3 regions of the Clostridium bornimense genome follow, and region 2 is predicted to be linked to each of the others. Evidence: predicted binding sites of a transcription regulator. Region 2 holds the regulator's gene; each other region holds the start of a gene.
What was found. The regulator Rex, encoded in region 2, represses fermentation and respiration genes when NADH is low (regulators of the CRP and FNR family bind a similar motif). The targets are predictions, from matches to a motif close to ATTGTTAANNNNTTAACAAT.
Positions count from the first base shown of each region.

Region 1 (5,687 bases), 520 kb from region 2:
ATTATCAATGTTATCATAATAAAATCTATTAATATTAATTCGTTTTAATAAAACTTCTTCTTTATTAAAAATTTTAAGATTGCTAATAAATTTCTTTATTAGTTTTTTATTAAACTTTCTTCCTATTTTTATTTTATCCAAATGTATCTCTAATATGTATAAATCTTTAAATATCCGATCCATAACATATTTATCTTTATCATATTTACTTTTGTATCCTAAATAATAATTTGAAATATTATAAAGTACATCTCCAATGATAATCCAATCTCTTATATCATCGTCTTCATCTGATAATTCCTTTGCTACTTTTTCATATCTATTTAAACATGTCATTATATATTCTAAACTTAATTTACTTCCAGCATTATGTTTATTCAAAATGTTTATAATATCTATTACTTCATTGCAATTATATTCTCCACCCATATATTCACCCCAATCAAATATAACTACTTTGTATATATTATTATAGCATTTTTTTACATTCATTCAATATCTATTATCCATATTTATTTATTTTTTACATTTTTTATCTTGAGCATTATTAATAATAACCTTTTATTCCTTTAATATAAAACTGCTCCAAAATAAAACTTATTTTGGAGCTTCAATGCTATCTATTCTGTAATTTCATTGTTTGAGTCTTCATCATTAGTAGTTCCACTATCTATGTTGTTATCTTCATTATCTGTACTTTCTTCAGTAGAATTGCTGTTTGTATTATCGATACTTTCTTCAGTAGAATCATTATTTGTTTCATTTGTATCTTCTACATCGCTACTATCTTCACCATTAAATAATCCTGTGAACCAGTTCCAAATCTTTTTGAAAAATCCTTCTTCACTTCCATTTGAGTCTTCCGTATTTGATTCAACATTAACAGTTGTATCATCAGTAGAATCAATTTTTACATTGTCTCCAAGAACGCTATCATTAGTTTCTCCTAAAATTCCTGAGTCTTTATCATTACTATTAAATATTCCTGTAAACCATTCTCCTATTCCAGAGAACCAGTCTTTCATTCCATCAAAAAATCCTTTGTCTACTTTTTCACCCATAGCATCTAATTTATCAGATATTGTTTTTCCTATGCCCTTTAATGTATCTTTCATTTCTTTATAGTCATAATCTTGCTCTGCTATTTTTTCCATCAATGATTGAATCTGTGCTTGCTGTTCATCAGTCAATGTTACATTATAGTTATTCGTTACATTATTTATAGTTTCAGCTATTTGATTTGTATCGCTTGTACCATTTTTTATTATCTCTGTCTTTATATCGTTAATTACTCCTGTTGCTTTTTCTTGACCAATCTCATCACCTAAATCACCGGTAGTAATTAACTCCTCACAAGCTAATTCTTTCTTCTCTTCATCTAATTTTTCTCCTGTAGCATCTTCAAATGCTTTCATTATACCTGTTAATGCACCTGTACCTGATACTGCAAATGGACTTGCAATTACACAATCTGCATCAGTTAAACCAGCTGTTGAAAGTGTTGTTGCTACCATAGAACTTGTTACCCATGTAACATTGGCAGTCTTTACATTTATACCATTTCCGGCTTCTTTTGGTTCTACATATGAACATGAAAAAGTCTTTGTCCCAATTTGTGCTTCTGAAGCAACTCCTTCTAAGTATTGTCTTTCTTCTTCATTGTTAACTTCTAATACCACTACTTCGTTTTCTTCTACACCAAAATATTTTAACATTTTCTCTTTTTGTTCTTCATTTAAATTTGCACCTAATGTTACTACTCTAGAACCATCTGCAAAAGCTACTGTACTACTTCCAAGTACAAGGGCAACACATAGACCTAAAGAAATCAATCTCTTTTTTAACTTCATTGTTATTCTCCTTCTTAATAAATTATTATTAATCCACAAATACATAATACTACAGTTTTATGTATTTTCCCACAATTTTTGTTTATTTTTGTAATATAGTGACAGACAAACATTTTATATTAGTAGAAATTTTCTAAAATATTATATCATAACTATATTAATAATTTATTAACATTATCTTAATAACAACTTACATTACAAAAAAGATTTATGATAATTCGCATTTCACAATTCTTAATAGAAATCAATTAAAATAAATAGATCTGCTACTACTTATATTAGCAATAACAGATCTATATGAAAGGTAGCTTTCATTAGCCACATACAACACTGCATTATCCTATAAATTATAAAATAAATTTTTATAACAAACTGATGACACAATACTTATAAGCTAAGAAATTCTCTAAAGAAATTTCATCCATAACTAGTCCCTCTTACTTATTCTCTAATTACTATATGTTAAAAAGGCTGGCACTCACGAAATTTAATCGTATTGTGACAGCCTCCTTTAGCATTATTTCATTATCTTACATATATTATTAGTAAATTCAACTGGATCATTTATTGGTAATCCTTCTATAAGTAATGCTTGATTATATAAAACATTTGTATATAAATTAAATTTATCTTTATCATTGTCATAAGCTTCTTTTAAAGATTTAAACACATCATGATTTATATTAATTTCTAGTACCTTTTCTGCTTTTACATTTTCATTATTAGGCATAGAATTTAAGACTTTTTCCATCTCTATAGTAAGATCTCCTTCATTTGATAAACAAACTGGATATTTCTTCATTCTCTTTGAAGCTTTAACAGTCTTAACTTTACCATCTAGAATAGTTTTCATAGATTCAAATAAGTCTTTATTTTCTTTTTCTTCACTTTCAGTTACTTCTTGATCTTTATCTTCAATACCTAAATCTCCACTAGATACTGACTTAAATTCTTTTTCCTTATATGACATTAACATTCTAATTGCGAATTCATCGATGTCTTCTGTAAAGTATAAAATTTCATAACCTTTATCAGATACCATTTCAGTTTGTGGTAATTTTTCTATTCTTTCAATAGATTCTCCAGCTGCATAATAGATATATTTTTGATCTTCTGGCATTCTTGATACATATTCATCTAATGTTACTAACTTCTTTTCTTTTGAAGAATAGAACATTAATAAATCTTGAAGATCCTCTTTATGAGCACCGAATTCGCTATATACACCATATTTCAATTGTCTTCCGAAAGAATTATAGAATTTTTCATACTTATCTCTTTCATTTTTTAATGTATCTAATAATCCATTTTTGATTTGTGTTTTAATATTTTTAGCTATAAGCTTTAATTGTCTATCATGTTGTAATATTTCTCTGGAAATATTAAGTGATAAATCTTCTGAATCTACTATCCCTTTCACAAAACTAAAATAATCTGGGACTAAATCAGAACATTTATTCATTATCATAACACCATTAGAATAAAGTTCTAGACCTTTTTCATAATCTTTTGTATAGAAATCATATGGTGTCTTTTCTGGAATATATAATATAGAATTATAACTTACCATTCCATCAACACTTACATGTATATGTTTTATTGGCTTATCATAACCATAATGCTTTTCAGCATAGAAATTATCATAGTCTTCATCAGTCAATTCATTTTTATTTTTTCTCCAAATTGGTACTCTACTATTTATAGTTTTTTCTTCTATAATATCTTCATATTCATTTTCTGTACCTTCTTTTAATTTTCTTTCTGTAACATCCATCTTAATAGGATATCTTATAAAATCAGAATACTTTTTAATTATAGATTTAATTGTATATTCTTCTAAATATTCATCATAATTTTCATCTTCATTATTTTCTTTTATCTTAAGAATTATATCCGTACCAGCAGAGTCCTTTTCACATGGTTCTATTGTATATCCTTCAACCCCTTTTGACTCCCATTTATAAGCTTCATCACTACCAAAAGCTTTACTAATAACTGTTACTGTATCTGCTACTAAAAATGCAGAATAGAAACCTACACCAAATTGACCAATTATATCATGACCATCTTCAGTATCATTTTCTTTCTTAAATTTTAAAGAACCACTTTTAGCTATAACTCCAAGATTATCATCTAATTCTTCTTTTGTCATACCTATACCAGTATCAGAGATTTTTATAGTTCTATTATCTTTATCTATATATATCTTTATATAATAGTTATCTTTATCGAAAGTAATAGAATCATCTGTTAATGCTTTATAATAAATTTTATCAATAGCATCGCTAGAATTTGAAATAAGTTCTCTTAAAAAAATTTCTCTGTGAGTATAAATAGAGTTAATCATTAAATCTAATAATCTTTTTGATTCTGCTTTAAATTGTTTAGTTTCCAAGTTAAACCTCTCCCTTCAATATGACCCTTAAATCTCGTTTTGTTAGCAGTCAAATTAGTTGAGTGCTAACCTCTATAATTTATATACTCCTTTTTTCATTTAATGTCAACAACCTTAATAAAAAATTCAACTTTATTTTTATCTATCTCTTCTTTAACCATTCTTAGAAACAAGTGAAAAATAAAAAAACTGAACCACAATAAGTCCTATGACCTTGTGTTTCAGTTCCTTATTTTATAAATAATTAAATTTTAAAATTATACTCCATTTATAAAATTGCTAAAATAGCAAAGTTTATTATAAATAATCCTGTACATACCCATAAAATTGGATGAATTTCTTTTGCTTTTCCTTTGCAAGTTTTTACTATACAATAAAAAATAAATCCTGATGCAATTCCATATGATATACTATAACAAAATGACATAAATATAGCAGCAAAGAATGCTGGAATAGCCTCTTCTAAATCATCCCATTTTATTTCCTTAAATGAAGATAACATCATAATTCCTACTACAATTAATGCTGGTGCTGTTGCTTGAGATGGCACAATTCCTATAACAGGTGATAAAAACATACTTAGTAAAAATAATATGGCTGTAACTACAGATGTTAGTCCTGTACGACCTCCTGCTCCTATTCCTGCTGCACTTTCAACATAAGTAGTAGTGTTTGAAGTACCTAAAATAGCTCCAACTGATGTAGCAATTGAATCTGCAAATAATGCTTTATCCATCTTAGATTTAAACCCTTTTCCATCCTCAAGAGCTTTTTGATCTTCTTCACTAAATATTCCTGTACGACGACCTGTACCGATAAAAGTTCCTATTGTATCAAAAGTATCTGATAAACTAAATGCAAATATTGTGATTAATACTAAAGGTATTTGTGAAGTATCCTTAAATAAAGATAATAATCCTTTATCACCAAAAGCAACACAAAAAGTATCTGATAATTGTCTAAATGAATCTCCTAATCCTGTTGTAGTATTTATAGCAGATAAATCAACAACACCTAATGGTATTCCTAATATTGTAGTAACTGCTATCCCAATGATAATTGCTCCTTTTACTTTAAAAATTAAAAGAACCACCATAAGAATAATTCCGATTAATGATAAAATAACAGCTGGTGTATTGAAATTAACAAGAGCTGGAACTGCACTACTATTAGCTACAGATGTTCCACTTTCTAAAACTGTATAAGTCCCTGGATCTGATGTAAAATTTATAAGTCCTGCATTTTTCACTCCAATATAAGCAATAAATATACCAATTCCTCCACTGATAGCATGTTGTATGCTTTCTGGTATTGCTTTAATAATTAATTTACGAATCTTTGTAATAGTTATAGTTACATTAATTAAGCCACAAATAAATACCATAGCTAATGCTTGTTGCCATGTGAATCCTAAAGCTCCACAAACAGTAAAGGTAAAGAAT
Region 1 is NZ_HG917868.1:780,603-786,289, reverse strand. It holds gene CM240_RS03535 (hypothetical protein) at 1-492, opposite strand, end outside; gene CM240_RS03530 (DUF1002 domain-containing protein) at 621-1,850, opposite strand; gene htpG (molecular chaperone HtpG) at 2,368-4,245, opposite strand; gene CM240_RS03520 (NCS2 family permease) at 4,514-5,687, opposite strand, start outside.
Region 1: CM240_RS03530 (DUF1002 domain-containing protein) is a predicted target of Rex. The motif match lies at 2,007-2,026, and genes of this name have one in related genera.

Region 2 (5,687 bases):
GCTGCTAATGGTTTTACTTCATTTTCAGCAAATTCCCTTACCATCTTTTGAATGAACTTTTGTTCCTTTGTCAATGCGAAATCCATATTGTCCCTTACCCCCTATTATTTATTTTTAAATCTATCTAATTTTCTTTTTTCTACAAATGCTGTCATTGCATCAGTTTGATCTTCTGTTGAGAAACATTCACCAAATGCTTCTGATTCAAAAGCTAATGCTGTATCTATATCTACTTGCATACCTCTATTAATAGCTTCTTTACATAACTTAACCGCTATTGGTGCATTACTAGCTATTGTCTTAGCTAAAGCTTTTGCATTATTAAGTAATTCTTCTGGCTCATGAATAGAATTTACAAGACCTATTCTTAATGCTTCATCTGCTTTTATTACTTTTGCAGTATATACTAGCTCTTTAGCCATCCCCATACCAACTAATCTAGATAATCTTTGAGTTCCACCAAATCCTGGTGTAATACCTAACCCAACTTCTGGTTGCCCAAATTTAGCTTTATTTGATGCGATTCTTATATCACATGCCATTGAAAGTTCACAACCACCGCCTAACGCAAAACCATTTACTGCTGCAATAACAGGTTTTGATAATGTTTCGATTTTTCTAAATACATTATTCCCAAGTTTCCCAAAATTTCTTCCTTGAAGAACTGTCATATCTTTCATCTCAGATATGTCTGCTCCAGCAACAAATGCTTTTTCACCTGCTCCTGTTAAAACAACGGCTAAAACATCATCATCATTTTCTATAGTTGTAAACACTAAGTCTAATTCTTTTAATGTTTCACTATTTAATGCATTTAATGCCTTAGGTCTATTGATAGTTACAACAGCAATATTATCCTCTTTCTCAAGGATTACATTCTTTAACTCCATGACTAATCCTCCTACTTAAAATTTGTTAAACAAATAACAAATATAATTAAAAAAATTTACCCCCAAAGTATATATAATACTTACATATTATATTATATCTTCCAATGATATAGATTTCAATACAATTTTTATCTCCTGTTCATAAGATAAGATATTGTTAATAAACTTTCACTTAAATGTACATTTTCTACAATTATGTTTTCAGGAACCACTAAATCTACAGGAGCGAAATTCCATAAACCTTGAACTCCACCATCGATTAATACATTAGTAATTCTCTGAGCACTATTTTTAGGTACACATAAAATTGCTATATCCACTTTTGATTCTTTTAAAAATTTATCTAAATAATCAGTATCCATTATTTCTATATCTCTAATTTTTAGCCCGATTAATTTAGGATTAATATCAAAAATCCCCGTTAACTTAAATCCTAATTTATCAAAATTCATATAATTGGCCACAGCCTGACCAATATTACCAGCTCCGATAATTATAGTGCTATATTCTCTATTTAATCCTAAAATTTCACATATTTTATTATATAGATCCTTTACATTATATCCATATCCTTGTTGACCAAAATCTCCAAAACAGTTTAAATCTTGTCTTATCTGCGATGCAGTAAAACCAATTTTTTCCGAAAGCTCCTTAGAAGAGATTCTATCAACATCATTCACCATCAATTCTTTTAAATATCTTTGATATTTTGGCAATCTCCTCACTACTGCCATAGAAATCTTTTTTTTATCCATGTTTTCACTCCCTATATTAAATGACTTATATAAATCACTAGATTGTTAAATAATTATCTACATCTTTTAATTATACAATTTTAAAATATAAATTTATACTATAATTTAAAAACATCTACAAAAAAACTCTTTATAATAGTACAATATCTTAGAGGTGATTATTTTGTTTGTCATTAGTTGTAAAGACATCCATAAAAGCTATGGAATAAATGTAATACTAGAAAATATAACTTTTTCCTTAAATGAAGGGGAAAAATTAGGATTAATAGGTGCCAATGGTGCTGGTAAATCTACTTTGTTTAAAATAATCTCTGGTGAATTGTCCTATGATTCCGGTGAATGTTTTATAGATAAAAATAAAAAAGTGGGATATCTATCTCAACATCTCTCGTTACATAGTGATAATACTATTTACAGTGAATTGCTTTCTGTCTTCGATGAATTGCTATCAATAGAAAAGCAACTACTTGATTTGGAAGAAAAATTAAAAGAACCTTATGATGAAAGTAATTCAGATTATCATGATAAACTTATTAGCAAATTTACCACACTTACTGAACTATATTCAATAAAAGGTGGATATACTTATAAAGGTGATATATCAAAAGTACTTAAAGGGCTTGGCTTTAATGAAGCTGATTTTAATAAAAATATATCTATATTAAGTGGAGGACAAAAAACTCGTGTAGCTCTTTGTAAATTATTATTAACAAATCCAGATATCCTTCTTTTAGATGAACCTACAAATCATTTAGATTTAGATGCTATTAATTGGCTTGAAAATTATTTAAAAGATTATAAAGGTACTCTTATTATAATTTCTCATGATAGATATTTCTTAGATGCTATAACAAATAAAACTATGGAAGTATTCAATGGTACCTGTAGAATATATAATGGAAATTATACAAACTCTTTAGAAGAAAAGAAAAAAGCATATGAAGCTGATTTAAAGGCGTATAATCTTCAACAAGAAGAAATAAAAAGGCAAGAAGAAATTATTAAAAAATATAGATCTTTTAATAGGGAAAAATCTATTAAAGCTGCAGAAAGTAGACAAAAATCTTTAGATAAAATTGAACGTATAAAGGCACCTGTTAAAGAAGGACCTTCTGCTAGAATTACTTTCTTAACCTCTGTTAAAAGTGGTAACGATGTTCTTCATGTTGAAAATCTTAGTAAGAAATTTGAAACTAAAAATTTATTTTCTAATATCAGTTTTGAGATAAAAAAAGGATATAAAACTGCAATTATCGGTGAAAATGGTCGTGGTAAAACTACCCTATTTAACATAATAAGAGGTGTAATACCTAAAGACTCTGGAATTGCTGTATTAGGTAAAAATGTTAATATTGGATATTATGATCAAGAGCAAAAGAACTTATGCTTAGATAAGACTATTATTGATGAGGTTTGGGATGATTTTCCTGAACTTACTACTACAGAAATTCGTAGTGCCCTAGCTGCATTTTTATTTAGAGGCGATGATGTTTTTAAAGAGATAAAATATCTTAGTGGAGGAGAAAAATGTAGAATTAATCTATTAAAACTTATGCTATCTCAAAGCAATTTTTTATTATTAGATGAGCCTACTAATCACTTAGATATTCCTTCTAGAGAAGCTCTAGAAGATGCCATTTTAGGATATGATGGCACTATATTGGTAATTTCTCATGACAGATATTTCTTAAATAAAGTCGTTGATAGAATTTATGAATTAGAAGAATTTCAAATGAAAGAATATCTGGGGAATTATTCATACTATATAGAAAAGAAAACAAATCCAACGAGATTTGAACTAGAAGATACTTTTGATGGAAAAACTAAAACAAAAATAATAGCTGAAAAGAAAAAGAAACGTGAAGAAGAAAGAGCTCAGCGAGAAAAAAAGAAAACATTAAAAAAGATTGAAGAAGAAATATCTAATGTTGAAGATATTTTAAAGACCCTAAACGAGCAATTATGCTTAGAAGAAATTTACAGCAACCCAGAAAAATCTATTGAAGTAAATAATGAAATTAAACTTAATGAAGAAAAATTAGAATCTTTATATTCTAGTTGGGAAGAATTATCTTTATAAATTTGGGGGTTTTATGAAAAAATATATTTTTATTATCTCAACTGTAATTTCATTAATACTTTGTATATTGCTTTCTACTTCATATATAAAGTATTCAAATTTAGATTCAAAATTATCTTATGATAACTTGAATGTTAATAATATAGTATCTTCAAGGATTGAATTAAAAAAATCTTTGAATTATGTATCTAAGCCTATTTCTGATACTTTTATACCTATTTTAATGTATCACTCAATTTCAGATAGAGATCCATCTAATACATTATTAGTATCTCCTTCTGAATTTGAAAGTGAAATGGCTTGGCTTCACGACAATGGTTTTACTTCATTATCTTTAGATGAATTGTATTATTCATTAACTACTGGTAATGTTCCTGCAAAACCTGTAGTAATTACTTTTGATGATGGATATGATGATAATTATATTAACGCATATCCAATTTTACAGAAATATGGACTAATAGGCAATTTCTTTGTTATCACTGATTATATCGGTACAAAACCTGGATTTATGAATATTGATATGTTGAAAGAAATGTATTCTAATGGAATGATAATCGAAAGCCACACTTCAAATCATCAAGAACTAAAAAATATTAGTGATGATGCTAAAATATCATCTATAAAAAATGCTCAAAACTTTCTTAAAGAAAATTTAAATATAGATAGTAAATTTATTTGCTATCCAGTTGGTAGATATGATGAATCTACTAAAAATATTGTATCTTCTTTAGGGATTAAATTAGCAGTAACAACTGAACCAGGTTTGGCTAATATAAGTCAAGGATTAACTTCATTAAAAAGAGTTAGGATATCTCCAATGTCTTTAGAATCCTTTAAAAGTAATTTTCAAACTTTCATAAATTAATAAAAAGAGCTATTGTAAAACAACAATCTATGTTCTACAATAGCCTTAATTTATTCTATATTAACCTTCTCTTCCTTTATATCTTCAAAATATTTCTTTGTTTCATAAGCAACTACTCCACTCAAGCCTATTAACGCTATTAAATTTGGTATAGCCATTAATCCATTTACTATATCTGCCATTATAAATATTAAATTTAGTGGTAAAAATGCACCTATCGCTACTAATGCTATATAAATATATCTATATGGCTTAATTCCATTTATCCCAAAAATATATTCTGTACATCTTTCTCCATAATAATTCCATCCTAAAATAGTTGTGAAAGCAAAGAAAATTAATCCAATATTAACAATATATTTTCCTATATATGATATCGGTATTCCTATCATAAATGCTTCTGTAGTTAATTCTGCTCCTTCTAATGCACCATTACTCCACACATTTGTAACTACTAATGCTAGTCCAGTCATTGTACAAATTATTATTGTATCAAAAAAGGTACCGGTCATAGTTATCAATCCTTGCTTTACTGGTGAATTCGTCTTTGCAGCTGCTGCAGCAATTGGTGCACTTCCAAGACCTGCTTCATTTGAAAAAACTCCTCTTCCTACACCTCTTTGCATTGCAATAGCAACTGTTATTCCTGCACCTCCACCTAAAGCTGCCTTAGGATTAAATGCACTAGTTATTATAAGCGATATGGCATGTGGAATCTCTTTAATGTTACATATTAATAAAAGAATTACTCCTAATATATAGAATATAGCCATAAATGGCACAGCACTTTCTGCTACCTTAGATATCCTTTTTACTCCACCTAATATAACAATTGCAACAAGAATAGTTATAATAGTAGCTGTTATTACTAATGGTACATTAAACAATATTTTTGTTGAATTGGATATAGCATTTACCTGTGCAAATGTACCAATCCCAAAAAATGCAACACCAATTCCAAAAAGTGCAAAAATCTTTCCTAACCACTTTAGTCCTAATCCTTTTTCTATATAATACATAGGACCACCAGACATTTCTCCATTTTTATCTACTACTCTATACTTTATGGCTAAAACTCCCTCTGCGTATTTTGT
Region 2 is NZ_HG917868.1:1,302,700-1,308,386, reverse strand. It holds gene CM240_RS05765 (acyl-CoA dehydrogenase) at 1-86, opposite strand, end outside; gene CM240_RS05760 (short-chain-enoyl-CoA hydratase) at 105-890, opposite strand; gene CM240_RS05755 (redox-sensing transcriptional repressor Rex) at 1,019-1,645, opposite strand; gene abc-f (ribosomal protection-like ABC-F family protein) at 1,809-3,725, shown strand; gene CM240_RS05745 (polysaccharide deacetylase family protein) at 3,739-4,593, shown strand; gene CM240_RS05740 (alanine/glycine:cation symporter family protein) at 4,644-5,687, opposite strand, start outside.

Region 3 (5,687 bases), 710 kb from region 2:
ATAGTATTAGTACCACTTGGAGCAATTATTTTTGGTTCTTTTGGAAGAAATCCAATTGCAGGACTTGCAGCAGCTTTTGCAGGGGTTTCTGGTGGATTCAGTGCTAATTTAATTTTAGGAACAATAGATCCATTACTTTCAGGTATTTCTACAGAGGCAGCAAAGATAGCAGATCCAAATTATTTTGTATCTCCAATGGCTAACTATTTCTTTATGGCAGTTTCAGTAGTACTAATAGTTATTTTAGGTACTATTGTTACACAGAAAATTGTTGAGCCTAGACTTGGAAAATATGAAGGTAAAATAGATGAAAATGAAAATGTTACGACAATCACTAAAGATGAAAAAAGAGGTTTAAGATTTGCATTAATTTCATTTATAGTTTTAACTGTTATAATTTTAGCTATGACAATTCCTTCAAATGGAATTTTAAGAAGTGAAGCTGGTGAGTTAATAGCAGCAGGTTCTCCATTCATGGATTCTATTGTAGTAATAATACTTTTAGCATTTATAGTACCAGGTATAGCTTATGGTATAGGTGCGAAAACTATTAGAAATGATAAAGACGTTGAAAAAGCATTATCAATGTCAATAAAATCAATGTCAAGCTATGTTGTTATGGTATTCTTTGCAGCACAATTTGTTAACTATTTTAACTATACAAATGTAGGAACACTTATTGCTGTTAAGGGAGCAGAGTTATTACAATCATTAAACTTCCAAGGGTTACCTTTATTAGTTTGCTTTATATTAATGTGTGGATTCATAAACTTATTTATGGGATCAGCATCAGCAAAGTGGGCAATAATGGCACCAATATTTATACCAATATTCATGGGAATCGGATTATCTCCAGAAGCAACACAAGTTGCATTTAGAATCGGGGACTCAGTAACAAATCTGATTACTCCACTTATGACGTACTTTGCACTTATAGCAGTAACGCTTCAGAAATATGATAAAAAAGCAGGTATGGGTACACTAATATCAACAATGGTTCCTTATTCAATTGTATTTACTATTGGATGGACAATCCTTCTAATAGTGTGGTATTTAATTGGATTGCCACTTGGACCAGGTGCACCAATATTTTTAGGATAGGCTGTCAGGTCACAGGTGGTAAGGCACATGGCACAGGTTAAGGTGTCAGGTCACAAGTCACAGGTGTGAAATTTATATAATTTATGAGGATTTCGTTTTAGGACGGAATCCTTTTTTTAATTTGCAATTTACAAAGCGCATTTATGGTTAGATCTGGTGTATGAAGAGTGTGGCAGTTTTTTTTATAAATTTGATAGGGCACATGGATATGGAAGTGTATGGTGATAAAGGAAATTACTACTGAATTTATGAAATTTTAAGTGTTAAGTTAAATGTTATAAGTTAGAATATGTTTCTTATTTATATTATAGTTGATATACAAGTCAATAAAGAGGGCTCATGAAAGTTGCACTTTCATGAAGCTGTGGTTACAAATTATATTCTATAGTAAATATGAAAACATTTTGCTGTCCGCAGGACTATAATAAAATTCCTCGTAAAGAGGAATTTTTACCTTACTTGTGTCCTGTGCCATAATAAAATGAACTATCGCTCAGAAATTTTCATTTGCTATTATGACATCCAATAGATTATAAGTGTTAGATTTATATATAGTAAAAGTTCATATTGATATATGTTCTAATTAAGTAGTGGTGAAAATTGAGATTATAAGTTAGTGTTTGTTAATAAATTTATATTCATGAATAAAATGTAATTTATAAAATATATTTTCAATAGAATACATGAAATTTGAAAACTATTTCAAAAAAATAAAGATAATATTGTTGAAATAGTTTAAATTGTGAGAAAATTATGATAAAATCTTTTTAAGAGTTATATAAATGTAATCAAAAGCTAAATTTTAGGAGGGTGTCATGGAAGTTAGAAATATTGAAGAGCTAATGGAGAAAATTGAAGAAGTAAGAGAAGCGCAAAAAGTATTTTCGACATTTTCACAAGAACAAGTAGATGAAATTTTTAGACAAAGTGCTATAGCTGCAAATAATGCTAGAATCCAATTAGCTAAGCTTGCGGTAGAAGAAAGTGGAATGGGGATTTTAGAAGATAAGGTTATAAAAAACCATTTTGCATCAGAATATATTTATAATCAATATAAAGATGAAAAAACTTGTGGAGTAATAGAAAAAGATGAGTTTTTCGGAATTACTAAGATTGCAGAGCCAATAGGAGTAGTTGCAGCTGTAGTACCGACAACGAATCCAACGTCAACAGCTATATTTAAAGCATTAATAGCTTTAAAAACTAGAAATGGTATAATCTTTTCACCACATCCAAGAGCTAAAGGTGCTACTATCAAGGCAGCAAGAATAGTTTATGAAGCTGCAGTTAAGGCAGGAGCGCCAGAGGGGATTATTGGATGGATTGATGAACCATCAGTGGAACTTTCACAAACACTGATGAGAGAAGCAGATATAACTTTAGCAACTGGAGGACCAGGTATGGTAAGGGCTGCTTATTCATCAGGAAAGCCAGCTATTGGTGTAGGTGCAGGAAATACTCCAGCTATTATAGATTCGTCGGCTCATATTAAAATGGCTGTTTCATCAATATTATTATCAAAAACTTTTGATAATGGTGTAATATGCGCATCTGAACAATCAGTAGTAGTATTAGATGATATTTATGATAAAGTAAGAGAAGAGTTTCTTGAAAGAGGAGCATATATATTAAAAGAAGATGAAGTAGATAAAGTTAGAGAGGTAATTCTTATAAATGGTGTTTTAAATGCTAAAATTGTTGGACAATCAGCGGTTAAAATAGCAGAATTAGCTGGCATTAATGTTCCAGAGAATACAAAAGTATTAATTGGTGAAGTAGAATCAGTAGAATTAGAAGAGCCATTTTCACATGAAAAATTATCACCAATCCTTGCGATGTATAGAGTAAAAGATTTTAAAGAAGCTTTAGACAAGGCGGCTAGACTTGTGGAACTTGGAGGTTTTGGTCATACATCAGTTTTATATGCAGATCAAAACACTGAGAGGGAAAAAATTAAGGCGTTTGGAGCTAGAATGAAAACTGGTAGAACAATTGTAAATATGCCAGCAGCTCAAGGAGCTATCGGTGACTTATACAACTTTAAACTTGCACCATCACTTACACTTGGTTGTGGTTCATGGGGTGGTAACTCTGTTTCAGAAAATGTAGGAGTTAAGCATTTATTAAATGTTAAGTCAGTAGCTGAGAGGAGAGAAAATATGCTTTGGTTTAGAGTACCTGAAAAAGTTTACTTCAAATTTGGATGTATGCCTGTAGCATTACAAGAACTAAAAGATATGAAAAAGAAAAAGGCATTTATCGTCACTGATAAAGTGTTATATTCTTTAGGATATATAGATAAAATTACAGATGTATTAAGAGAGATGGATATAGATTTTAAAGTATTCTTTGATGTGGCACCAGATCCAACTCTTGAGATAGCAAGAAAAGGTGCGGAAGAAATGAAGTCTTTTGGACCAGATACAATTATCGCCGTTGGTGGTGGGTCACCAATGGATGCGGCTAAAATTATGTGGGTTTTATATGAACATCCAGAAGTTAAATTTGAAGATTTAGCTATGAGATTTATGGATATTAGAAAGAGAGTATATAAGTTCCCAACTATGGGTGAAAAGGCTATGATGATAGCTGTTCCTACTTCTGCTGGAACAGGGTCAGAAGTTACTCCTTTTGCAGTTATTACAGATGAGAAAACAGGTGTAAAATATCCATTGGCAGATTATGCTCTTACTCCAGACATGGCTATAGTCGATGCAGAGCTTATGATGAATATGCCAAAAGGATTAACAGCGGCTTCTGGTATAGATGCATTAACTCATGCTATAGAAGCTATGGCTTCAGTACTTGCGTCTGAATATACTAATGGATTAGCATTAGAGGCGATAAGAATAATATTTAAGTATTTACCACAAGCTTATGAAGAGGGAACTACAAATGTTAAAGCAAGAGAAAAAATGGCTCATGCAGCAACTATGGCAGGAATGGCATTTGCTAATGCTTTCTTAGGAGTTTGTCATTCAATGGCTCATAAATTAGGTGCTTTCCATCATGTACCACATGGAGTTGCTAATGCATTATTAATTAATGAAGTAATTAAATTTAATGCTGTGGAGAATCCAAGAAAACAAGCAGCATTTCCACAATATAAATATCCAAATGTAAAAGCTAGATATGCTAGAATTGCAGATTTCTTAAATCTTGGTGGAAATAATGAGGATGAAAAAATAGAAAAATTAATTAATGCAATTGAAGAGTTAAAATCTAAGGTAGATATGCCAAAGAGTATAAAAGATGCTGGAATTAAGGAAGAAGTTTTCTATTCAACATTAGATGAAATGTGCGTTCAGGCTTTTGATGATCAATGTACAGGAGCAAATCCAAGATATCCGTTAATAAGTGAAATAAAAGAGATGTATATAAATGCATATGATGTAATATAATACAATAGCTAAAAAAGAGGTTATTGCAATCACAAATATAAAATTTGATTGTGAGCCTCTTTTTTTATTCGCAATTATCCATTATTAAAATATCATATTGACAAAGAAGAGAATGTGATATATAATTTTGCAGCTAGAACACTAGAAGAAGAATAAAATATATTAATAAAAAGAGAAGTATTATAGGATGGCGAAAAATTTTATAATACTTTTTTATTGTGTAAGATGGAATGGAGAGAATAGGATACAAAAAAGTGTTAATAAATATACAAAAACTATGTAACTTTATTCATAATAATGATATTATAATAAGTAAGAAAAATTTAAAAATAAATTTATTTCGGAGCTTAGAAATTAAAGTATTAAACTTGTATTGGGGGAATTAGCCTTGAAGGATGTAGAGTTTAGATTTATAGAAATGTATTCAAAAGAGTATGAAGAAATAAAATTTGCGAGATATGAAGCTCTATTTAAAGATTGTGAGAAAAATCATTATCATGAAATGGCAGATATAGAATATGATAAAAAAAGTATGCATTTTGCTGGTTATGATGGAGATAATTTAGTTGCTTATTGCAGACTTACTGTAGAAGATGATATTGGAAAGATATCAAGAGTATTTGTTACAAAGAAATATTTGAAGCAAGGATTTGGAAAGCAATTAATAAACAGTCTTATAGAAAGATGTTTAGAGTTAGATATAAAAAAATTAGAATTAAACTCAAGAGAAAGTTCTCTAAAATTCTATGAGAGATTAGGATTTTATCGTAGTGGAGAGCTTATAGTATCACAGGAGAGTATGTTAACACTAATACCTATGGTTAGAGAAGTAAGTAGGTATGTAGTAATAGAGAAGGGTATTAATACAGAAAAAACTATGGTATAATAGGAAGACTATATTTCATAGAAAAGGTGATAAATTAATGATAACAGTTACAAATGTAAGTTTACGATACGGAGATAAAAAATTATTTGAAGATGTTAATTTAAAATTTACTGCAGGTAATTGCTACGGAGTTATTGGCGCTAATGGAGCAGGAAAGTCAACTTTCTTAAAGATACTATCAGGTGATGTTGAGCCAAATACAGGTGATGTTTCTATAGATCCAGGTGTTAGAATGTCAGTATTAAAACAAGATCACTATGCTTTTGATGAATTTACTGTTTTAGATACAGTTATAATGG
Region 3 is NZ_HG917868.1:2,017,230-2,022,916, reverse strand. It holds gene CM240_RS09100 (AbgT family transporter) at 1-1,101, shown strand, start outside; gene adhE (bifunctional acetaldehyde-CoA/alcohol dehydrogenase) at 1,917-4,502, shown strand; gene CM240_RS16900 (GNAT family N-acetyltransferase) at 4,891-5,388, shown strand; gene CM240_RS09085 (ABC-F family ATP-binding cassette domain-containing protein) at 5,426-5,687, shown strand, end outside.
Region 3: adhE (bifunctional acetaldehyde-CoA/alcohol dehydrogenase) is a predicted target of Rex. The motif match lies at 1,721-1,740, and genes of this name have one in related genera.